Regions from separate parts of the Photobacterium atrarenae genome, predicted to be linked through region 2. Evidence: riboswitches for the same ligand, from Rfam matches in the RefSeq annotation. Region 2 holds a riboswitch; each other region holds the start of a gene.
The links. A riboswitch is a leader RNA that binds a small molecule or an ion and turns the genes downstream of it on or off. The one in region 2 is predicted to bind thiamine pyrophosphate.

Region 1: it holds a riboswitch for thiamine pyrophosphate, as region 2 does, so the genes downstream of both, thiC (phosphomethylpyrimidine synthase ThiC) here and thiM (hydroxyethylthiazole kinase) in region 2, are expected to answer to the same signal.
Region 3: it holds a riboswitch for thiamine pyrophosphate, as region 2 does, so the genes downstream of both, thiB (thiamine ABC transporter substrate binding subunit) here and thiM (hydroxyethylthiazole kinase) in region 2, are expected to answer to the same signal.

The regions. Positions count from the first base shown of each region.
Region 1 covers NZ_CP101508.1:3,379,086-3,387,039, forward strand. The annotation lists gene thiS (sulfur carrier protein ThiS) at 1-162, opposite strand, end outside; gene NNL38_RS15730 (HesA/MoeB/ThiF family protein) at 159-929, opposite strand; gene thiE (thiamine phosphate synthase) at 919-2,181, opposite strand; gene thiC (phosphomethylpyrimidine synthase ThiC) at 2,181-4,112, opposite strand; TPP riboswitch at 4,229-4,326, opposite strand; gene NNL38_RS15745 (universal stress protein) at 4,390-4,812, opposite strand; gene crcB (fluoride efflux transporter CrcB) at 4,976-5,359, shown strand; gene ltrA (group II intron reverse transcriptase/maturase) at 5,625-6,917, opposite strand; tRNA gene NNL38_RS15760 (tRNA-Trp) at 7,518-7,594, opposite strand; tRNA gene NNL38_RS15765 (tRNA-Asp) at 7,603-7,679, opposite strand; rRNA gene rrf (5S ribosomal RNA) at 7,736-7,851, opposite strand.
Region 2 covers NZ_CP101509.1:186,618-194,571, forward strand. The annotation lists gene NNL38_RS17015 (sensor histidine kinase) at 1-1,016, opposite strand, end outside; gene NNL38_RS17020 (response regulator) at 994-1,674, opposite strand; gene NNL38_RS17025 (GlcG/HbpS family heme-binding protein) at 1,842-2,345, shown strand; gene NNL38_RS17030 (DEAD/DEAH box helicase) at 2,452-3,651, opposite strand; gene thiE (thiamine phosphate synthase) at 3,801-4,436, opposite strand; gene thiM (hydroxyethylthiazole kinase) at 4,448-5,233, opposite strand; TPP riboswitch at 5,443-5,540, opposite strand; gene NNL38_RS17045 (sensor histidine kinase) at 5,887-7,002, shown strand; gene NNL38_RS17050 (response regulator) at 6,999-7,700, shown strand; gene NNL38_RS17055 (potassium channel family protein) at 7,869-7,954, shown strand, end outside.
Region 3 covers NZ_CP101508.1:3,048,336-3,056,289, reverse strand. The annotation lists gene NNL38_RS14130 (PhoH family protein) at 1-1,288, shown strand, start outside; gene thiQ (thiamine ABC transporter ATP-binding protein) at 1,378-2,100, opposite strand; gene thiP (thiamine/thiamine pyrophosphate ABC transporter permease ThiP) at 2,100-3,689, opposite strand; gene thiB (thiamine ABC transporter substrate binding subunit) at 3,703-4,656, opposite strand; TPP riboswitch at 4,796-4,904, opposite strand; gene NNL38_RS14110 (DUF547 domain-containing protein) at 4,969-5,751, opposite strand; gene leuD (3-isopropylmalate dehydratase small subunit) at 5,886-6,488, opposite strand; gene leuC (3-isopropylmalate dehydratase large subunit) at 6,507-7,946, opposite strand.

The DNA.
Region 1 (7,954 bases), on a different contig from region 2:
GGCATCCCAGGTACTGCGAGGAACAATGTCATCATTCAGTGCCACCGCAGTTGCCTCTAACGGCATCTCCAGCCGGGTGAGCAGCACTAACAAGGTATCGCCAGTTGAGATCTCAACCGGCTTATCATTGACTCGGATTTGAATCGCAGTTGTCGTTGTCATTCGTTATTCTCTCCTGTGCCGCAAACCGGGCACCTGTGATCGCGCGCGACACGAAAGGATTGCCACGTCATGTTCAGGCCGTCGAACTGCTTGAGGGTCGCAAAGCCAATGTCACCGGCACCAGTCAGCAATTTGAGCGTCTCCAGCGCCTGCAGGGTCCCGATGCTACCGACCACCGGGCCTGCAATCCCGCTGGTGCTGCAGTTTTGCGGCTCCTGCGGCGCATCCGGCTGCCAGGGGAACAGGCAGTGATAGCACGGCCCTTGCCCGGCGCGAAAGTCAAAGGCCATCAGCTGGCCCTGCCAGCGGATCGCCGCTCCGGCAATCAACGGCTTACCTGCCGAAAAGCAGGCCTGATTGACCGCATGGCGGGTTTCCAGGTTATCAGAGCAATCGAGCACCACATCGGCCAATGACACTTCCAGCGCCAGCTGCTGCGCCGCCAGCCGGGCCTCGACCGGGCGGACCCGGATCATCGGATTGAGCGCCCGGGTCTGGGACGCGGCGGCATGCGCCTTGCTCTGTCCCTGATCCGCTTCGCGATAGATCACCTGACGCTGGAGGTTGGAGCTGTCGACCTGATCATCATCGGCAATGACCAAATGACCAATGCCGGCTGAAGCCAGATACAACGCGGCCGCCGATCCCAATCCGCCGGCACCAACCAGCAAAACCTGCGCCTGCGCAAGCTGTGCCTGCCCGGCTTCACCGATTTCCGGCAACATGATCTGTCGGTTATAGCGGATAAAGGCCTGATCACTCAGCATAGGCAAGCTCCTTTTTCGGGACCGGGCGCTGCGACTCCGGGCGCACCAGGCGACGGTAAAAGTCATCCACCGCAGCCTGCGGATCATCGGCCTGGGTGATCGCCCGGACCACCGCCACACTACTCACCCCAGTCTGCCAGACGGCATCGGCACGGGGTAAATCAATCCCGCCGATCGCCACGGTCGGGAAATCCTGACCGATCAGGCGCTGATACAGCGCCAGCCGGCTGAGTCCCTGCGGCTTGGACGGCATTTGCTTGGTGGTGGTCGGATAGATATGGCCCAGGGCAATATAGCTGGGGCGAAACTCAGCTGCCCGCAGGATCTCATAATAACCATGGGTCGACAGGCCCAGCCGCAATCCGGCTTGCTGGATCGCGACCAGATCGGCGGTTTCCAGATCTTCCTGGCCCAAATGCACCCCGTAAGCCTGGTTTGCAATCGCCTGCTGCCAGTAGTCATTGATATAGACCTGCGCCCCGGCCTCTGTGCCGGCAGCTACCACCTGGCGGATCTGCAGATCCAGCGTCGGCTCTGCCGGGTCTTTGATCCGCAGCTGAGTCAGGGTGACGCCCATATCGAGCAGTCGTGCCACCCAGGCAGCCGAGTCGACCACCGGGTAGAGCGCCATCTGGGCCGGATCGGCTTTGGCAAACGGCGCCACCGCCACTTCCTTGCTCGCCCAACCCAGCGCCTCAGCATCGGGATGATTGGCCGTCAGCGGCCGTGGGAACAGCGCCCGCTCGAGCGGCCAGCTGTCCACACACCCTTCATCCTTATCATGGAGATAGCACCGGGCATAGGCCCGGGCTAAGGTGACTGCATCTTCCAACGGATAATCCAGGGCCAGAGCGGCCAGCAACATGGCGCGTTGCGGCTCAGCTGATCCAGCCTGACGGCAGTACACTGCGCGCGCTTCACCCTGGTGATGCCAGAGATCCACGCAACCCTGTTCGGTCGGTAAACCACACACCACCAGAGACGGATCCTGCGCAACCTGCTGTTGCATCTCACCGAGTGATGGATACGGCGGCTGCCATTGATCTCTCACCCGGTAGTCCAACACCTCCCTGGCTTCAAACTGAAATGCCAGATGAACAGCGCGACCATCGACTTCAATCGTTACCACAGATTCAGCTGTCCAGACCATCTCAACTGGCTGGCCCAGCTGATAACGTTGTGCTGAGGCAAACAGAGACCCTAAATAACGGCGCAACGGCGCCAGGGATTCCGGTACCGTGATCATGCCCATTAGCTTTCCTCTTGAACCGGGTGGTAAAGCTCGCTGCCGCGAGCCCGGAATTCGTCGGCTTTTTGCTGCATGCCTTCGAGCGGATCATCAAGTAACTTGATTTCGACTGCCTGCGCATCCGCCCCTTCAGGGAGCGCCTTGGCGTAGTCCCGCACTTCCTGGGAAATTTTCATCGAGCAGAATTTCGGGCCACACATCGAGCAGAAATGTGCGACCTTACCGGACTCCTGCGGCAGAGTTTCATCGTGGTAAGCCCGGGCAGTTTCCGGATCCAGTGCTAGGTTGAACTGATCTTCCCAGCGGAATTCAAACCGGGCTTTCGACAACGCGTTGTCCCGGACCTGAGCTCCCGGATGACCTTTGGCCAAGTCGGCTGCATGGGCGCACAGCTTATAGGTGATCAGCCCGACCTTCACATCGTCTTTGTTCGGCAGGCCCAGGTGCTCTTTCGGGGTCACGTAACACAGCATGGCACAGCCGTACCAGCCAATCATCGCCGCGCCAATGCCCGAGGTAATGTGGTCATAGCCCGGGGCAATATCAGTTGTCAGCGGGCCCAGGGTGTAGAACGGCGCTTCATGGCAGTGCCTGAGCTGCTCTTCCATGTTCTCTTTGATCATGTGCATCGGCACATGTCCCGGACCTTCAATCATCACCTGAACATCATATTCCCAGGCAATTTTGGTCAGTTCACCCAAGGTGCGCAGCTCGCTGAACTGAGCTTCATCGTTGGCATCGGCGACCGAGCCCGGACGCAAGCCATCCCCCAAGGAGAGCGAAATATCGTACTGGGCACAAATTTCACAAATCTCACGGAAGTGTTCATAGAGGAAACTTTCTTTGTGGTGGGCCAGGCACCACTTGGCCATGATTGAGCCGCCCCGCGAAACAATCCCGGTCACCCGCTTGGCAGTCATCGGTACGTAGCGCAGCAGCACCCCGGCGTGAATGGTGAAGTAATCCACTCCCTGCTCAGCCTGCTCCAGCAAGGTGTCGCGGAACACTTCCCAGGTCAGATTCTCAGCGATGCCGTTCACCTTCTCCAGCGCCTGATACATCGGCACGGTGCCAATCGGAACCGGGCTGTTGCGGATGATCCACTCGCGGGTTTCATGGATGTTGCGGCCGGTCGACAGGTCCATCACGGTATCGCCGCCCCAGCGGGTGGACCACACCAGCTTCTCGACTTCTTCTTCGATGGATGAGCTGACCGCGGAGTTACCGATATTGGCATTCACCTTGACCAGGAAGTTACGGCCGATGATCATCGGCTCCGATTCCGGGTGGTTAATGTTGGCAGGAATAATCGCCCGACCTTCTGCCACTTCCTGACGCACAAACTCCGGCGTAATTTCTTCCGGCAGATTGGCCCCGAAGTTTTGCCCCGGATGTTGCTGGGTTAGCAACGCATCGCGGTACTTGGCGCGACCCATATTTTCACGGATCGCGATATATTCCATTTCCGGGGTTATGATCCCCTGACGCGCGTAGTGAAGCTGAGTGACATTCGCCCCGTCTTTCGCACGGCGGATCCGGGCCCGCTCGCCAAAGCGCAAATCATCCAGCGTATCGTCAGCCAGACGCTCTTTGGAATAAGCCGAGCTCAGTTCATCCAGCTCGATGGTATCTTCGCGCTCAGCAATCCACTGCTCCCGCAGCCGTGGCAGGCCCGCATAGATATCGATTTCATGTTCAGGATCGGTATACAGACCGGAAGTATCGTAAACACGTACCGGCTCATTGGGCTCAAAAACCGGCGCATCTTTGGTACCGCCAACCAGACTATCCGCCAGAGTGATTTCCCGCATCGGGACACGGATGTCGTCACGACTGCCGGTGATATAGACCTTTTGAGAATTCGGGTACGGTTGGGTAGTGAGTGAATCAATGAATTGTTTCGCTTCCAGTCTCGCTTGTTTGCGATTCGACATAGCAATTTCCTTGTTCTGTATAAAAGGGAATTTGCTTATCGGTGGGTGCGTCAACAAGAGGCTACACGTAGGGTGTGTAACATCATCTGGAACAGCAGCTGCGGATGCAGCAATACAGAAGATTTTCTCTTGTTCCCTTCGCAGGTATTAGCCTGATCAGGTTCTACGGATCCCGCAATGCGGTCTCAGCCAATTGGCACTCCGACAAGTTACTCTCGAGTATATGGAAGTCCTGAACGATCAGCAACCATCCAATACCGCTTTCTGACTTCTTTGTTCAATGGCACATGAGCACATCACAGCCGCCTTGCTGCGACAATACCTGGCTGAGGTCGCCAAACCACTGAACACCGCTCTTATGCACCCCCAACACCACCAGATTCGCCCGAACCTGTTTGACCAGAACCAGCAAGTGCTTGGCAACGTCACCATCGGCAATATGCATAGCGCGGACTTTATAAGGGGAGCGCCGGGACAAGGCTGACAATTGTAGAATCCGCGTCGCCTGGGTATCCAAGTGCGCCTCTTCCAACCCCAACTCCGCATCGAGAAAGCTGACATTCCCCAGCCCTGGCTCCACAAACGCGACGTGTAGTTCAGCATGATTTTGCTCAGCAATAACAGCCGCCTTCACCATCAGCTGATGTGCATCCAGATTATCCGGGTTGACTGCCAGCAACACGATTTGATACAAGGCCATACACTTCCTCCCCATAGATAAGCGCAGCGGGTGACGTGCTTAAAACCAATGATCATGCCGTCGCTCAATCAATGATTGCATCAATACTGCCGGGCAAAGATGATCAACGTAGCAAGATCGTGGTATTAGTATGGCAACGTTCTCACAATCTAAAGTAGTGTAAATGAGCCAATTTCTCTTTCTTGGGCTAATTGCGTTAGGCGGAGCATTCGGTGCCTGTTCGCGGTACCTGATCTCTGAGCTATGCGTCAGCTGGTTTGGCCGAGGTTTTCCTTATGGCACCCTGGTGGTCAATGTGGTCGGTTCATTCCTCATGGGCATGCTGATGTCGGCGATCAACCAGGGCATGATCACAGCCATCCCCGCCCGTCCGATGATCGGCCTCGGCTTCCTCGGCGCCCTGACCACCTTCTCAACCTTCTCCATGGATAATGTCATCCTGATGCAACAAGGCGCGTTTTTAAAAGCCGGACTCAATATGCTTCTCAATGTCGCCCTCAGTCTGACGGCCTGCTTTATTGGCTATCAACTCCTGGTGAAAAGCTAAAGACCATTCTAATACCAATCAAAGTAAATCAGTGAGCAGACATAGTGCAGGAAAAACGTTTGAGAACAAGGCAGGATTTTTTGATCAGTAGTTATTCTACAATCAAAACTTCTAACGCAGTTATCGAGCATTTGAACAAGCTAGGATGACCAGTTATTTACTGCGATTGGTATCAGTCGGGGCGATTCAGGCTTCTTTCAGCCTGACAGGTTTGCCAGCTTCGCTGGGCAATCGAGTAGGAGGAGGCCTCACGGCCTCCGTCCTCTCACACCACCGTACAAGCGTGGGTCGCATACGGCGGTTCCGAATATATTTTCAGTGACTCGTACCCATCTCGCAACGAGTACAGACCCATATCCTTGAACCATTTCATTGGCATGGCCTGATTGAGCTGGGGCGATAAAGCCAAGTGCCACCACCCTTTATCTGACATCGCCAGCTTCCACGCATTGCGTTCGCTTACACCCTCTTGGCGTAACCATGTCGCTATGCTGTATCTGCGCTTGCGCTGCTTGAGGCGATAGCACCGTAAGCACCGCCTTATCCATTCATCCAAGCGCTGCATCGCGCTTTTCCGTATGGCAAGCTTGAAATAGTGTTGCCAACCTCTTAGGTATTGAGTGAGTTCGACTAGGACTGTCTTCAACTCTCGCCCTCGATTCCGCTTCGTTATTTGACGCACTCGCTTCTTCATCTGAGTTTGTGCTGTCTTCGAGATATGGATGCTTCCATCTCGTTGAAAGCGATGGCCTAGGTAAGTCCGCTCTGTCACTCTCGTTGCCGCACTTTTCTCACGGTTAACCCTGAGTTTCAGTTTCTGCTCCAAGAACTCCGTGATTGAGGCTTTTACTCGATTGGCGGCTTCCTCACTGTGCACGTAGATTTGGCAGTCGTCTGCATATCGGCAGAACTTATGCCCTCTTCGCTCAAGCTCTTTATCCAACTCATCTAATACGATATTTGATAGCAGCGGAGATAATGGTCCACCCTGTGGCGTCCCTCGTTGCCTCTGCTCAACTAACCCGTTTCGCATTATGCCTGCCTGTAGGTATGACCTGACCAGCTTCAGGACCCGTTTATCTGTGATGTCCTCCGATAGCCTGTGCATCAGTCTATCGTGGTTCACAGTATCGAAGTATTTCGCCAGGTCTATGTCGACTACATAACCCCGCCCCTCCCTGATGTAGTGGCTTGCTGCCACCAATGCATGGTGGGCACTGCGGTTAGGCCTGAACCCATAACTGTTGCTTGAAAACTGAGGTTCGTAGATATCTGTCAGTACTGAGGTAATGGCCTGTTGGACTACCCTATCAAGTACAGTTGGGATACCTAGCTGCCTCACTCCCCCGCTAGGTTTGGGAATTTCTACACCCAGAACGGGTTGGGGTTGGTAGCTCCCGTCCAGAAGGCTCTGGCGGAGCGCTTGCCCATTAGAAGACTGCCGAAGCATCGAGATAGTCGCTGTTATGTCGAGTTTATCAACCCCAGCACATCCCTTGTTCTTCTTCACTCTTCTCAGGGCTTGGTTCAGATTTGTTGAGGAGCAGATCCGCTCCATCAACTGAGTTGAGGTCACCAAGACTCGTCCTCCTGTCTACGCCGATCATGCTTGTCATTCTTCGTGGCCATGAGCGTCACTTGCGGTGTTGCCCAGTAGTACGTAGAGATGTTGTTCATCTTGCTATGACCCCACATGATTGAGTGTCTAGTGACTGCTTCTTGATATATTCAGTTCCGGCCTTCCCTTGGGTTGTACTTCCCCAAGGTACTATGCCTTCTGCTGACTTCTTATTACCCGTCACACAACATCACTGTTGTATTAGTCTCATCCGAGACAGGTCGTAAGATCTCCCGAGGTAAGACGTTGTTCTTTCCCTTGGCTGTGCCTGATTTACCCGTACACACTTCCCGTCGAGGCATTGGGCTGTTCTATATATTGCTAGGTTACCCAAGTTGTACTGGCCTACTATCAGGTTTCTGTTCGTCACACCCAAGTTTTGCCGTTTGCTTCCTTCAGATCCCACCTCACGGTGGGCACCCTTGCATAGGCTAACGGTTCTCGCTCGACTGAGCCCGTAGAGGACTTTCACCTCCTAGAACAACGCCATGCTCGGCGCACAACAAAAAAGCCCCAGTCTTTCGACTGAGGCTTTGAAGATGGCAGGGGTGGAGGGATTCGAACCCCCAACACGCGGATTTGGAATCCGCTGCTCTGCCAATTGGAGCTACACCCCTAGAAAGAGTGGCGGAGCGGACGGGACTCGAACCCGCGACCCCCGGCGTGACAGGCCGGTATTCTAACCAACTGAACTACCGCTCCACACGGCACTTAATCGAAGTCTTACTGTGATGGCTTCAATCAAGTTAATGTTCAAAGCCTGGCGATGTCCTACTCTCACATGGGGAGGCCCCACACTACCATCGGCGCTGTTACGTTTCACTGCTGAGTTCGGCATGGGATCAGGTGGGTCCATAACGCTATGGTCGCCAAGCAAATTCTGTTTATCTTGCGCCTTCGGCGAAAGATACAATCTCGGAAAATCTGACCAGTGTTCCCAAACACGTCATTCAAGTGCTTGCGGAGTCCGTACTTCG
Region 2 (7,954 bases):
ACGCGTCGCAAAATATCATTCACGTTCACCGGAGTACGCTGCACCGTTCGCTTGCCGGTTTGCTCATCATTGAGCTTCATCAACGCAGTCAGCAGATTACCCGCCTGCGCCGCGTATTCGGAGCAGTCGGCCAGCGCACTGGCCTGCAAGGCCGATTTTTCTTTCCCTTGCAGCTGGCTTAGCAAGGCATTTTCCGTCGACAACTGAATTCGTGACAGTGGCGTTCGAATATCATGGGCAATCGCATCCAGGGTCCGATCCATCGTGGTCACGACGCCATGCAACCGCGAAACGGCCTCACGCACGCTGTGATTAATCGCGGCCAGTCCCTGCGGTACTTCCGCTTCACCGGCATGCCGGGCAAAAGCATCCAGCGTGCCCCGACTCAAATCATCCAGGTGATGACCCAGCACCACGAGCGGCTGCAAGGTGTTATGAATCAATCGCCAGATAAACACCGAAGTGAAACACGCCAATAGAACCAAGGCTAGGAAGGTCATCAGCCACTGTTTCATCGCCACCGGATAACGGGCCTGGTTATCGAGCACCAGCCAAAAGGCGTGCTCCGTCCCCTGCATCCTGAGCGTCATGTAGGGGCTGGCGAGAAACGCGCTGATCCAGGAATGGTCGCCGACCTGATAGGCTGAAAAGTCGAGATCCGCAGGAATTTGCCGCTCCCCGGCCAGAAACCGGACTTGGGCTTTCTCACCGGGCATCGCTTCTGCCGTTGTATTTGGCATAACAAACGCTGCGATATGGTTGTCCACCAGTCGTTGCGGATTGGCTCGGATCACATGAACCAGCTTGTCATCGGACTCAAACTTGAGGATCCGCTGATACTCCACCGACAAGGAGGTCATGATTTTGGTCTCGACCCGATACAGGTCGTAAAAAAAAATGCCGCCAACCACGGCTTCAATCATCAGCAGCGCCAACAGCAAAATGGCCATAAACTTGCGAAACAGCTGGCGCTGAGTCAGGGCCAGGGCAACTTCAACCTTCTGCTTTGAGGACATAGCCGACGCCTCGGATAGTGTGGATTAAGGGTAAGTCAAAGTGCTTATCCACTTTGCCGCGTAAGCGGCAGACCAGTACATCAACCACATTGGTCTGCGGATCGAACTGATAGCCCCACACCTGCTCCAGGATTGCCGTTTTCGACAGCACTTTTTCCGGGTGCTGCAACAACAACTGCACCAACATAAACTCCCGCTGATTGAGTGGGATCGGTTGTCCGCCGCGATGCAATGTATGTTTGAGTAAATCCAGGGTAAGATCATGATAACTCAGCTGATGCGCGGGTGCGGCCTGAGACTGGCTTCTGCGGGTTAGGATCTGGCAGCGGGCCAGCAACTCGGAAAAGGCAAACGGCTTGACCAGATAGTCGTCCGCACCGGAGCGAAGCCCCAGCACCCGCTCTTCAACGGAATGTTTGGCGCTGAGAATAATCACCGGGGTGGTATGCCCCATGCCACGCAGCTCGGCAAGCACTTGCAGCCCGTCTTTCTTCGGCAACATCAAATCCAGCACAATGACGTCATAGTGGGCGGTGGTCGCAAAATGCAGCCCGTCAACGCCATCGCCGGCCTGAGTCACGGTATATCCTTCCTGCATAAAGCCCTGAGTCAGAAACCGGGTGATGTGCAGATCATCTTCGATCAGTAATACGTTCACTGGATCCATCAGCCTGTGTGGGGAATAACCAGTTCACTGTATCAGCTTTTCTGGTCGAATTTCAGGAACATTACAACCTTGTAATGTTCCTGAAAGCCTCCGGCAATCCCGATGTCGCTAACCTGACAGCACGTACCCAAACACCACCCCGCTTCATGGAGGATCACATGACACCTTTAAAAAATACGCTATTGAGCACTATCTTCGCAGGTCTGGCTGCAACGTCTTTCCAAGCCAGCGCCGAGGATCAGACAGCCACGATTTCTATTGCCCAAATCTCATCAGCCACGGCATTTACACTGAGTCAAGAGGCTGTAGCGCAGTGTGCGGCCAAAGGCTACACCGTCTCCGCCACCGTTGTGGATGTCACCGGCAACGTCATTGCACAGCTTCGCGCAGACAATGCGGGCAAGCACACCCTCGACAGCTCGCGCAAGAAAGCCTTCACCGCCGCCAGCATGAAACAACCGACAGCCAGCCTGATGAAAACCATCGCGGATAAGCCGATGCTGCAACCGCTGAAAGATATGGATGACAACCTGTTGCTCCTGGCAGGCGGCCTGCCGCTGACCGTCAACAATACCGTCATTGGCGCCATTGGTGTCGGCGGCGCACCGGGCGGCCACCTGGATGTGCAGTGCGCGGAAGCAGCGATCAACAAGGTGCTGTGATTCACACCGCCCCGGTTACCCGAAAAAAACAGGTGCTCGATTGAGCGCCTGTTTTCGTTGAAATCAGGCTTACATGAAGCAAGGGCTACATGAAGTGAGGGCTACATCAGCCTTTGTCCTGCGGCTGACGCTTGTGTTTCGGGACATAATTGAGGATCGAGATCGGCACCGGTTTTTTCGGTGCAAAACCTTCCACTTCCCGGCGCTCAATCAGATGGCCCAGGCGGCTTTCGATCATGCACAGATTTTTGAAGTTGTCTTTCGAGACAAACGAGATCGCCTCGCCCGAGGCATTTGCCCGGCCGGTCCGGCCAATCCGGTGGACATATTCATCCGCCGGGAACGGCAAATCATAGTTGACGACACGGGGTAGTTCTTCGATGTCGATCCCGCGCGCCGCAACCCCAGTCGCCACCAGATATTTCAGACTGCCGGCTTTAAAATCTTCCAGCAACTGAGCCCGTGCGGCCTGGCTACGCCCGCTGTGGAACGCTTCCGCGAAAATGCCGCGTTTTTCCAACTGAGACGCCAGCTTTGCCGCGCCGTGTTTGGTTTCGATGAAAATCAGCGCCTGATCCCACTGGTTTTCGTTGATTAAGTGGCTCAACAAAGCCGACTTTTTATCTTTATCGACCGTGATCAGCCACTGCTCAATATTGGCTTTCGATGCCTGATTGGCGGCGATGGTGATTTCATACGGATCAATCACCGCAGATTTCGCCAGATCACGCACTTTGCGCGACAGTGTCGCGGAGAACAGCAACTGCTGAATGTCTTCCGGCAGGCGATCCAGGATCTTGTTCAGATCATCGATAAAGCCCATATCCAGCATCCGGTCGGCTTCATCCAGCACCAGCATTTCAACTTCTTCGAAATACACCGCGCGCTGACCATACAGATCCAGCAGACGGCCCGGGGTAGCCACCAGCACGTCCACGCCTTCAATCAGGCGCTGTTTCTGCTGCTGCTCGTCGACCCCGCCATACATCGCCAGCGACGTCAGCCCCAGGAGCTGACCATACTGAGTGATCTTCTCTTCAACCTGAATAGCCAACTCGCGGGTCGGGACCAGGATCAGCGCCCGGATCCGCTTTTTCTTTTTCGTCTGTCCCTGGCTCAGCTTTTCCAGGATCGGCAGCACGAAGCTGGCGGTCTTACCGGTGCCGGTTTGCGCAGCGGCAATCAGGTTCTTGCCATCCAGGATCACCGGGATCGCTTTGGCCTGGATCGTGGTCGGTTGGGTATAACCGAGCGCTGCCACCGCTTGCGTCAGTGGTTTGCTCAGTCCAAGTTTAGAGAATGGCATGGATCGCCTCTGGTTCATCAAACAATCAGGTCACGCCTGAAACCGGCGCAACACAAGTAAGCGCGGGATTCTACCATGAACCCCGGCAAGCGCTGAGCATTTTTCCACGCGAAATGACCGACTTCAGTAACGAGAGTCATCTTCGAGGGTCAATCCCGAACGGTTTCCCGCATAGCCATCTGTTGCCGCAAGGCAGCAGCCGCATCACGCGGTGAATCGGCGTGACAAATGGCCGAGACCAGCGCAATCCCGTCAACGCCCGTTTCCACCACCGCATCAAGGTTAGCCGCGTTGATTCCGCCAATCGCAACGATGGGATAACTACTTTGGGCAATCGCCCTGGCCAGCCCGTCAATGCCCCACGCTTTCTTGATGTCGGTTTTGGTCGGGGTGGTAAAAATCGCACTCAGCCCCAGATAGTCCAGCGGGAGAAACTCAGCTTCCATCAGTTGCTGCTCGTTTTCAATCGACAAGCCGAGCAGCTTGTCTTCCCCAATCAATCGGCGCGCCAGCGCCGCTGGCATATCAGATTGTCCCAGATGGACACCATCGGCATCGACCGCCAGGGCGACATCGACGCGATCGTTGATGATCAAAGGCACACCCGTGCCGCGAAGGATGTCTTTCACCGCCTGTGCCCGCTCGATAAACGCGCGAACATCACCGTGCTTTTCCCGCACCTGCACCATGGTCACCCCGCCCGCAACGGCTTGTGCCACAACCGAGGTCAGGGTCGCGAGATCTTGCTGATCGTCTGTCACCAGATATAAATGATATGGGTTCACAACAGTGTTCCTTATGCTAACTTCAGGCGCTGGCGCAGTGTGGTTTCATCGAGCTGATACAGTGCATCGAGCAGGTTAAGCTGCAGGCTTCCGGGCCCGGCGGACTGCTCGGCGGCGATTTCTCCGGCCACCCCCAGGACAGCGGCGGCGGCAAGCCCAGTGGTTTCACCTACTGCCGCAAAAGCGCCGGTCAGTGCCGACAGCGTACAGCCCATCCCGGTGACAGACGGCATCATGGCATGGCCGTTGCGCAGCCGAACCTCGCCTTCCGCGGTTACCACGACATCGGTCGCGCCTGAAATCACCACATTGCACCCATGAACCTCGGCCAGATGACGCGCCGTCCCCACGGCAGCTTCACTGCTGTCCAGTGCATCCACCCCTTTGCTCTGGCCTGCTTCTCCGGCCAACGCAATAATCTCCGAAGCATTGCCGCGGATGATCAGCTGCGCTGCCGCCTGGGCGATCTGACGCGACGTTTGGGTACGCAGGGTGCTGGCCCCACAACCGACCGGATCCAGCACCACCGGCTTGCCATGTCGATTTGCTTGCTCAACGGCATAAGCCATGCGCGGCGTCCAGGAACTATCCAGGGTGCCGATATTCACCACCAACGCACCGGCAAAGCTCATCATTTCAGCCATTTCTTCACGCGAATGCGCCATGATCGGGGATGCACCCAGTGCCAGCAACGCATTGGCGGTGTTGTTCATGACAACGTAATTGGTGATATTGACCACCAGCGGCTTTTGCTGACGCACGGCATTCAGTGCGGAGACGATAGTTTCGGTATTCATATGCTTCCTCAGGCGTCACTGTGACGCGGCCTTGTCACGCTCACCGGTGAGCGGTTCATTTTGGGGAATACCTGAACAGAAATGATGTCAGCGGGAAACAGCCATTTGACGGCACACAAAGGCTGGATTTATCAGGCAGATACATCGGGCTGGAGAAGGAGAACAGCGCCCGGCGATCTATTTATTGAGGCGGAGGCATGATACCTTCCATCGCAAGCGGTATAGTTCCCTACGCCAGTGTTAACTGAATCAGGTTCAACGGGTCTCGCAATGCGATCTCAGCCTAACGGCTCCCCGACTATTTCCCGCGATGATATCAATATTGACTGAAAGCGCAACAAGCCGTGTTGCACTTTCAGTCACTTCAACAGCTTACCCCGCGACAGTCCGCTCCCAAATCGAACGCACCGTCAGGGTTGAGAAGCCCAGTTTTTTACAATTCAGTACATGCAACACAAGTTTTACATCACAGCAAAATTGAGATCCGATCAAAAGGACAGCCCAGAAACTTGAATTTGCTCTCAACTCGACGAATAGGTGATCGCCATTGCCGCTGTTAACCTGCTGACTCAAAAGAAATTACGCTTTCTTTACGGCCAGCATTCCCCGAACTCTGATAAAGTCACCCCATGTTCAGTCAACGACCCCAAGTTATGAAAGCCTCTGCACCCCAACGGACGATCAAAACGCAACGATTTGCCCGGGCGCGGCATTTCACCCAAGCGAATTGTGCCGGTACACGGCATTTTACCAAGCCGTGGCTGTTTGCGGCCTTCACCACCCTCGCCGCGCTGGCGGTGAGTGCCCTGCTCGACCACTGGCTTCACTCCACCGCGGCAGTTTTGCTGATCCTACAACTCGGTGTGGTCTGGGTGGCTTTACATGGGGATCGATTCCGGGCGTTCGCCGCCGCCGTGTGCAGCGCGCTGAGTTTCAACTTTTTCTTTACTGCACCACGCTTTTCCCTGCAGATGTTCCACCCCAGTGACATCATGAACCTGGGGGTGTTCCTGCTCGTTGCCCTGATCACCAGCCAGCTGGCCGAGCACTACCGCCGTCAGCAACAGGCGCTGAAACAAGCAACCCTGCGCAGTAACATTCTGCTGTCCGTCTCCCATGATCTGCGCACGCCGCTCTCCACCATCATCGGAACGCTCAGTACTTTGCAGGCGTATCGCAGCAAGCTGGCAGAGCCGCAACAGGAAGAGTTGCTGCAAAGTGCAATGGATGAAAGCCATCGCTTACACCACTATATCGAGAACCTGCTGCAGGCGACGAAACTGCAATGGGATCAAGTCACGTTGCAAACGACGGAACAGTCGATTGCCCCGATCGTGCATGCAGCCTGCCGCCGGGAGCGCAGCGATCGGATTGTTTTGCACATCATCCCGGATCTACCCCGGGTGCATGTTCAGGCTTCCCTGCTGGAACAGGCGCTGTTCAATGTGATTGATAATGCAGTCGCTTATTCTCCGGCGCAGGAGAAAGTCAGGGTTGAGGTCTACCAAGACGGCGATCAGGTAACCCTGGATATCTGCGATCAGGGTCCGGGGATCCCGCCGGACCAGCACCAGCAGGTATTTGACCTGTTCTACTCTCAGCGCCCCGGTAATCAGGCGGACGGTGGATCTGGTATGGGCCTGACCGTCACTAAAAGTATTATCGACGCCCACCGAGGCACCATTGCCATTGTGCCGGTTGACCAAGGCTGCACCATCCGAATCCAGCTTCCTTGTTACGAGGAGCTCTGTCACGAGGATCTGTCATGACGCCCTACACCATCCTCATCATTGATGATGAGCCGCAAATCCAGACTTTCATCCGTATTGCCCTTTCGGCCGAAGGGTTTCAGTCCGTCAGTGCAACAAATGTGGCTGAAGCGCAGGCGCAAATCAACACAGCAGCGCCCGACCTGATCATTCTGGATTTGGGTCTGCCGGACGGGGACGGCAGCGACTTGCTGCAACGCCTGCGCCGTGACCAGCCCACGCCGGTACTGGTGCTGACCGCCCGGGATGAAGAGGACGAAAAAGTCCGCCTGCTCGAACTCGGCGCCAACGACTATTTAAGCAAGCCGTTCGGGATCCGCGAGCTGATGGCCCGCATCAAAGTGCTGCTGCGCGATCTCATCCCTGCCGAAAAGCCGGCGAACAAGCTGGTGTTTGAACAAATGACCCTGGATATAGAACGCCACGAGGTGCTGCTTAACCACCAGCCGATTTCCCTGTCAAAAAAAGAGTTCGCCCTGCTCTCGACGCTGGCCCGCCATGCCGGGGAGCTGGTCAAGCAAGATCACTTGCTGCGCGATATCTGGGGAGAGACGCATCAGGACGATACCCATTACCTCCGGATCTTCATCAGCCAGCTCAGGCGAAAATTAAATGATGATGCCGACCAGCCCCGGTTTATCAAAACCGAACCGGGGATCGGCTACCGCTTTTTGCCCGAGCTGATCCATCGCGAATAGACCCGCGGTATCACCGAGCCGCATGGTGACACTCGGCTCCATACCCGCATAAACCACAGCATCAGGCAGCCCGTTTCTGACGGGATGCCGGCTCAAGCATGCCCGAAATGACTCGGGTCGGCTTTGTACACCTTCAACACAGAGATTAATACGAAACGAGGAATAAATATGGCTCACTTTACTGTCATTGGGCTTGGCCGCTTCGGCATCGCAGCCAGTCTGGAACTCATTCATCTGGGACACACCGTGACCGG
Region 3 (7,954 bases), on a different contig from region 2:
TGTGGTCATTCCCATGACCGTGCTGGAAGAGCTGGACCGAATCAAGGATACCAAGCGTGACGTTTCCCGGGATGCCCGGATTGCCATTCGGACGTTGGAAGACATCTTTCACGATGCCACCCCGGAAGAAATTTCCGCCGGGATCCCGCTGAGTAAAGATGGCGAGGGTAGCGGGACGATTGCCATTTTTGCGGACTATGAGGTGACTGAAACCGTCCACGCCTTTGCCGACAAGGCCGGGGACAACCGGATCCTCAACGGGGTACTGTTTCTCCAGGCCGACTACGCGCCGCGGCAGGTGGTGCTGATCACCAAAGATATCAACATGCGACTACGGGCTAAGGGGGCCGGGGTGTACCATGTGGATGATTATCGTTCGGATCAGCTGATCGATGATGTCCGGCTGCTGACCAAGGGATTCTATCAGTTCCCGGGCAACTTCTGGGAGCGGGTCGGAGAGTGCCAGTCCAAAGCCGAAGGTCGGTCCACCCTGCACACCCTGCCGGCGGAGCTGTTCGAAACCCCGTTTGTGAACCAGTACCTGTATGACGAGGGTACGGACTTTGCCGCCCGGGTCCAGGCGGTCGACGGCAAGGATGTGGTGGTCAAAGATATCGGCCAGGAGCGGCTGATGCACCGTCAGGCCTGGGGGATCCACCCGAAAAATATCTACCAGGGGATGGCGCTGGATGCCCTGATGGATCCGAATATCGATCTGGTGATCCTGACCGGCCCGGCGGGCTGCGGGAAAACCATTCTGGCGATGGCCGCAGCGCTGGAGCAGGTCATCGAGAAAGGGATGTACGATAAAATTATCGTGACCCGCAACACGCCGGAGATTGCCGAGTCGATTGGTTATCTGCCGGGGACTGAAGAAGAGAAAATGATGCCGTGGCTGGCGGCCGTGACCGACACCATGGAAGCCTTGCACAAAAACGACGTGTGTACTGACGGCTCAATGAAATATATCTACGACAAAGCCAACATTCAGTTTAAATCGATTAACTTCATGCGCGGACGCTCGATCCAGAATGCCTTCGTCTTGTTGGATGAGTGTCAGAACTTAACCGCCTCGCAAATCAAAACCATCATCACCCGTTGCGGGGAAGGCACCAAAATTATCTGCTCCGGGAACCTGGCGCAGATTGACTCCACCTACTTATCACCTGTGACCTCGGGCCTGACGTATATCGTCGAGCGATTTAAAAATTTCGAGGGAAGTGCCAACGTGTACCTGAACGGCGTGGTTCGCAGCCGTCTGGCCGAATTTGCCGAAGAGAACCTGTAATTCCGGCCACTGGCCGATCTTCCATTCACTGAATTGAAACTTAAAGGAGCAAGGGGAAACCCTTGCTCCTTGTGATTTTCAGGGGCTGCTTAAACTCGCCCGAGGTAGCGCTTGAGCGCATCATGCTGAGGGTTTTCCAGTACCTCGCGGGTCGGGCCGACCACCTGGATCTGGCCCTGGTTGATAAAGGCGCACTGATCGGCAATTTTCAGCGCTTCTTCCGGACTGTGGGTGATCAGCAGTACCGTGGTGTGGTGCTCCCGGGCCAGGCTTTTCACCAGTGCCAGCATTCCGTTGCGCAGCGCCGGATCCAGGGCAGAAAACGGCTCGTCGAGCAGCAGCAGCGGCCGGTTGCGCAGCAGGCAGCGCGCCAGGGCGACCCGTTGTTTCTGGCCGCCGGAGAGCTGCTCCGGCAAACGGTCGAGATAGGGCTGGATCCCGACTCGCGCTGCGGCCACTACAATTTTCTCTTTATCCTCACGGGTCAGCTTCAGGCCGGGGTGCAGCCCCAGACCGAGGTTGTCGAACACGCTTAGGTGCGGAAACAGGTTATGGTCCTGAAACAGCAATGAAAGCGGACGCTCGGACGGCAGCTGGCGCTCGATGTGCTGGCTGTTGATGATCAGCTCACCGCTGTCGGGGGCCAGGAAGCCGGCCACCATCGCCAGCAGGGTACTCTTGCCGGCACCGCTGGGCCCGAGCAGGGCGACGATTTCGCCGGCCTCGACGTTGAGATCAAAGCAAAAGCGGGTGCGCTCACGCTGGCGGCCCGGTTGGACGTAACTGTGGGTCAGTTGGTTCAGGGTTAACATCATGGATTCCGAATGAGCAATTTTTCCACCAGGGTAAACAGGCCCAGGCTCAGTAGCAGCAAGACCAAGGCGGCAACGGCAGCGGCGTCCATCTGGTAGCTGCCGAGCAGCTGATACAGATACAGCGGCAGGGTCTGGAAGCCCTGGCTGCCGAACAGGGCAATCGCGCCCAGATCGCCCAGCGACAGGACAAAGCCCATCGCCAGCGCCTGGGCGATCGGCTTGCGCAGGGCCGGCCATTCGACCAGTCGCAGCCGGGCCCCACCCCGCATGCCGAGGCTGTGACACAGCGGGTTGTACTGCTGGGCGATGTGCAGCATCGGCTGGCTCAGGGTTTTGATCACATAGGGCAAGGCCATCAGGGCATTGACGCTGACCACCACCCAGAATGCCGCGGCAAAGACGTCGGTAAACTGGCGCAGCAGGAGGAAGATCCCGGTACTCAACACCAACCCCGGCGTCACCAGAATCATGGTGCCGATGAGCTCGATGCCGTCGGCCGACAGGCCATGGTGGCGCAACCGCCACTGACGGCTGGCCAGCAGAATCGTCACGCCGCCCAGCAGTGCCAGCAGGCAGGCCAGCGAGGCGATTTTCAGCGAGGTCCCGACCGCCTGCCACAGCGCAGGATCGCTCAGCAGCGCCGGCAGTTGCGGGTTCAGCCCGGCACCGACCACCGCCAGCAGCGGCGGCAGCACGAGTAGCAAAGTGAAGGCAATCCACACACCGTCCCAGACTTTGCCCTGCCAGCTGTCGTGTTGTGGCGGCAGCGGACGGGCAGTCGCGCCGCTCAGGGTGGCGAGTGGTTTGGCAAAGCGTTGGCTGAATAACACCAGGCTGCAGCAGATCAGCATTTGCCACAGGGCCAGCATGGCCCCGCCGGCCAAGTCAAAGTCGTAGCGCAGCGCCTGATAGATCGCCAGCTCTATGGTGGTCGCTTTGGGCCCGCCGCCGAGCGACATCACCACGGCAAAACTGGTAAAGCAGAGCATGAACACCAGGCCGATGACCTGCGGCAGTTGCTGGCGCAACCGCGGCCAGGCGATTAAGCGAAACTTGCTCCAGCCGCGCATCCCCAAATGGGCGGCCAGCTGATGCTGTTCGTAGGGAATACTGTCCAGGCTCTGGTGCAGCAGCCGGGTGGCCAGCGGGAAATTGAGAAACACATGGGCCAGCAAAATGCCGTGAAGTCCATAGACGGAGAATGGCATCGATCCGCCCCTGTGCTCCAGCCACTGGGCCAGCAGCCCACTTTTGCCGTATATCGCCAGCAGGCCGAATACCGCGACCAGTACCGGCAGCACCAGGGTCATGGCGAACAGGCGCAGCAGCAGGCTGCGGCCGGGGAAACGGCGGCGGGAAAAGGCATAGGCGACCGGGATCGCCGGGACAATGCTGAGCAATGTCGACAGGAATGCCTGGTAGAAACTAAAGCCGGTGACATGGCGCAGGTAGGGATCCTGCCAGATCAGCCACGGGCTCAGGGAATGGGCCTGGCCAATCAGGGCGCTCAGGGCACTGACCACCAGGGCTACAATCAACCCGGCCGAGATCAGGCCGGGCAATACTTGGGTTACGCGGGTATTCAACAGCGTCTCGCTTTTAACGGGTCAGTGCATGTTGCCATTCACGGATCCATCCACGTCGGTTCGCCGCAACATCCTCTGCGGTAAATTCCAGCGATTTGGCCGGCAGGGTCAGTTGCTCAAACCCTTGCGGCAGCTCCTGCTTGACCACCGGATACATCCAGTTGCCGGTCGGGATCTCCCCCTGGAACTGTGGCGTCAGGATAAAGGCCATGAACTGATCGGCCAGTTTCTGGTTATTGCTGCCCTTCAGCTTGGCGGCCACTTCCACCTGCATATAGTGGCCTTCGCTGAAATTCGCCGCTTTATACTTGCCTTCGTTCTCGGCAATCAGGTGATACGCCGGAGAGGTGGTGTAGGAGAGCACCAGATCGGATTCGCCTTTAAGGAACATGCTGTAGGCTTCCGACCAGCCTTTGGTGACGGTCACGGTCTTCTTCGCCAGCTGCTGCCAGGCGTCGCTGGCTTGGTCGCCGTAGACGGATTTCATCCACAGCATCAGGCCCTGGCCCGGGGTCGAGGTGCGCGGATCCTGGTAGATGATGCTCAGATCATCGCGCTGAACCAGCTCATCCAGGCTTTTCGGCGGGTTGCTCAGCTTGCTGCTGTCGTAGATAAAGGCAAAGTAGCCGTAATCAAACGGGACAAACGTGGTGTCCTGCCAGCCGTTCGGCACATCCAGCTTGCTGGTATCGAGCTGGTGCTCGGCCAGCAGGCCGGTATTTTTTGCTTCGCTGATCAGGTTGTTGTCCAGCCCCAGCACGACATCGGCCTGGGTGGTTTTGCCCTCCAGGCGCAGGCGGTTGAGGATGGAAACGCCATCGTCAAGGGCGACAAATTCCAGGTTACAGTCACATTGGGCTTCAAAGGCTTTTTCAATCGCCGGGCCCGGTCCCCAGTCTGAGGCAAATGAGCTGTAGGTGTAGACAGTCAGAGTCTCGTCGGCGGCCCAGGCAGAGCCGGCGGCCATCGCCAGGGTCAAAATAGACAGATGTTTTTTCACGGTGCGCTCCTGATACGCTTGCATCCTGCAAGAGAAGAAAATCGTTTGAGCGGCTTAGGGTTGAGAAGGGCTCGCGGCATCGTGCTGCGACTTGGAAAAGCAAAGGCACTTCAAATCATCTCAATTCCTACGCCAGCATGATCTGGTTCAGGTTCAATGGGTTCTGCGTAGGCAGTCTCAGTCTGAGCCGGGCTCAGACACCCCATGAGAACAGCCGGTATTGTAATCTGCCCGGCGGTGGGTTGCCAGCTTCTCGCAATCGTCCGGCCTACAAGCACGTTAGCGGGCTTCGTTCAGGGCCCAGTTATAGTCGTAACTGACACTGTTGAGCGTCACCGGTTTCCCATCCCGGTAGCGGTTGAGGTGGCGTTGCAGTTGGGCACGGGTGCCGAAATCGCTGCCGTACCAGTCATAGATCGATGACAGACGTACCCGGTTGCCGCGCACCGCCACGCCTTTGTCACTGTTGATAAAGCGTTTGGCGCTTTGCTCGAGCAGGGCTTCGGCATTGGCGGCAGTAAAGGCCTGCGGCTGGAGATCCGGGCAGCCGAGGCTGGCGCAGTTCACCACGTAGTGGATGCGCGGGTCCTGCCAGATCGGGCGCAGGATCCGGTGCTCAATGTCATTGAGGGTCAGGGCTTTGCCGTTGATGGTAATAACCTCTTCATCCCAGGGACCGAAGCTGAACAGGCCGCCGAGCTTAGTGATCGAGCTCACGGGGTAGTTGTCGAGGATCAGTTTGACGGTGAGGGCATTGTAGAGGTTGACCCAGTAGGCAAACTGCTCGCGGCGGTTGAGCTGACGTGGATCGCTTTGGCTCAGATCGCGCACATAGCGACCCAGCTCGTAGCGATCGCTGTCGCTGACCTGACGGTAGCGAAACAGGGTCTGGGTTGGTTGGGTGACAAGATATTTATCCAGCAGCTGTTGCCAGCGGCTGTGGTCAACCTGCACCGTGCTAGCGGCGTTATGCGGCTGCCAGTCCGGCCAGAGGTCGGCTTTGGGCGCGGCGAAAATAGCGGGTGATAAGCAGAGCAGGATCAGAGCAAACAGGGAGCGCATGGGGTGTCCTTCAGATTCTAAGCGGTTCAAAGGAAAAGACCTGCGGGCCGCTGTTTTCTTTCAGTTTTTTGGGACAGATGTTGCCAGCATTGAAAAAGCCCCGGCACGGTGGCCGGGGCGGATGATATCCGCAATCAGGCCAGAAATGCCGGAATATTGCGTTCATACTCGGCGATTTTGTCCTCATGCTGCAGGGTCAGGCCGATGTTATCCAGCCCGTTCAGCAGGCAGTGGCGGCGGAACTCATCGATTTCAAAGTGGTACTGCTTACCGTTGGCTGAAACCGTCATGGCTTCCAGATCCACGGTGATTTCAGCCCCTTCGTTGGCGGTGACGAATGTGAACAGCTCATCGACTTCGGCGTCGCTCAGGCGCACCGGTACCATCTGGTTGTTGATTGAGTTGCCGTAGAAAATGTCGGCAAAACTCGGCGCGATCATCACCTGAATACCGTAATCGGCCAGTGCCCACGGGGCGTGCTCGCGGGATGAGCCGCACCCGAAGTTCTCCCGCGCCAGCAGGATACTGGCACCCTGGTAGCGTGGCGCGTTCATCACGAAATCCGGGTTCGGCTGCTTGCCGGCATCATCTAAAAAGCGCCAGTCGTGAAACAGGTGCTTGCCAAAGCCGGTGCGGGTGACTTTCTGCAAAAACTGTTTCGGGATAATGGCATCGGTATCCACGTTGGCAGCATCCAAAGGAACTACCAGGCCGGTGTGTTGTTTAAATCCTGTCATTGTTTCGTTCCTTCTGAATTATGCGGTCGCGGCTTCTGGTTCCAGCGCGCGGATATCGACAAAGTGGCCGGCACATGCAGCAGCCGCGGCCATCGCCGGGCTGACCAGGTGGGTGCGGCCGTCGCGGCCCTGGCGGCCTTCGAAATTACGGTTACTGGTCGAGGCGCAGCGTTCGCCCGGGCCCAGGCGGTCGTTGTTCATTGCCAGACACATGGAGCAGCCCGGCAGGCGCCATTCAAATCCGGCATCAATGAAGATCTTGTCCAGTCCTTCTTGTTCGGCTTGTGCTTTGACCTGCTCAGAGCCTGGCACTACCAGTGCTTGCACATTCGGCGCGACCTTGCGGCCTTTGGCCACGGCTGCAGCGGCGCGCATGTCTTCGATGCGCGAGTTGGTGCATGAGCCGATAAAGACTTTGTCGATGGCAAAATCAGATAGCTTTTTGCCCGCTTCCAGACCCATATAGGCCAGGGCTTTGGCCGCAGAGGCCTGCTCGACCGGATCGCTGAAATCACTCGGGGCCGGGATCGGCTCATCGACAGCAATGACCTGGCCTGGATTCGTGCCCCAGGTCACCTGCGGCTTGATGTCTTTGGCATCCAGAGTCACCACGGCATCGTATTCGGCCCCTGCGTCTGTTTTCAGGGTTTGCCAGTAGGCCACGGCAGCATCCCAGTCGGCCCCGGTCGGGGCAAACTTGCGGCCCTGGACATAATCAAAGGTGGTTTGGTCCGGGGCGATCAGCCCGGCCTTGGCGCCCAGCTCGATGGCCATGTTACAGACCGTCATCCTGCCTTCCATTGACAGGTCAGTAATGGCCTCGCCGCAGAACTCAACCACATAGCCGGTGCCGCCGGCGGCAGTGGTTTTGCCGATGATTGCCAGCACGATATCTTTGGCGGTGATGCCCGGTGCGACCTTGCCTTTGACCTCGATCTTCATCGTCTTGGCGCGGGCTTGCTTCAGGGTCTGGGTTGCCAGCACGTGCTCAACTTCGGAGGTGCCGATACCAAATGCCAGCGAGCCGAACGCGCCGTGGGTGGCGGTGTGGGAGTCGCCGCAGACAATGGTCATCCCCGGCAGGGTGATGCCCAGCTCAGGGCCCATGACGTGGACGATGCCCTGGTACTTGTGGTTCAAGTCGTACAGGGTGACGCCGAATTCTTCACAGTTCTTGGCTAGGGTTTCCATCTGGATCCGGGCCATCTCGCCCGAGGCTTTAATATCTTTGGTCTGGGTCGAAACGTTGTGATCCATGGTGGCAAAAGTTTTGCCGACCTGGCGCACCTTGCGGCCTTTCTCCCGCAGGCCGTCAAAGGCCTGCGGCGAAGTCACTTCATGGACCAGGTGACGGTCGATGTACAGGATCGGGGTTTCGCCTTCCGCCGCGACGGCAACGTGGGCATCGTAGACTTTTTCGTAAAGCGTTTTCGGCGCTTTTGCTTCTGTGTTTGACATTGCTCGGG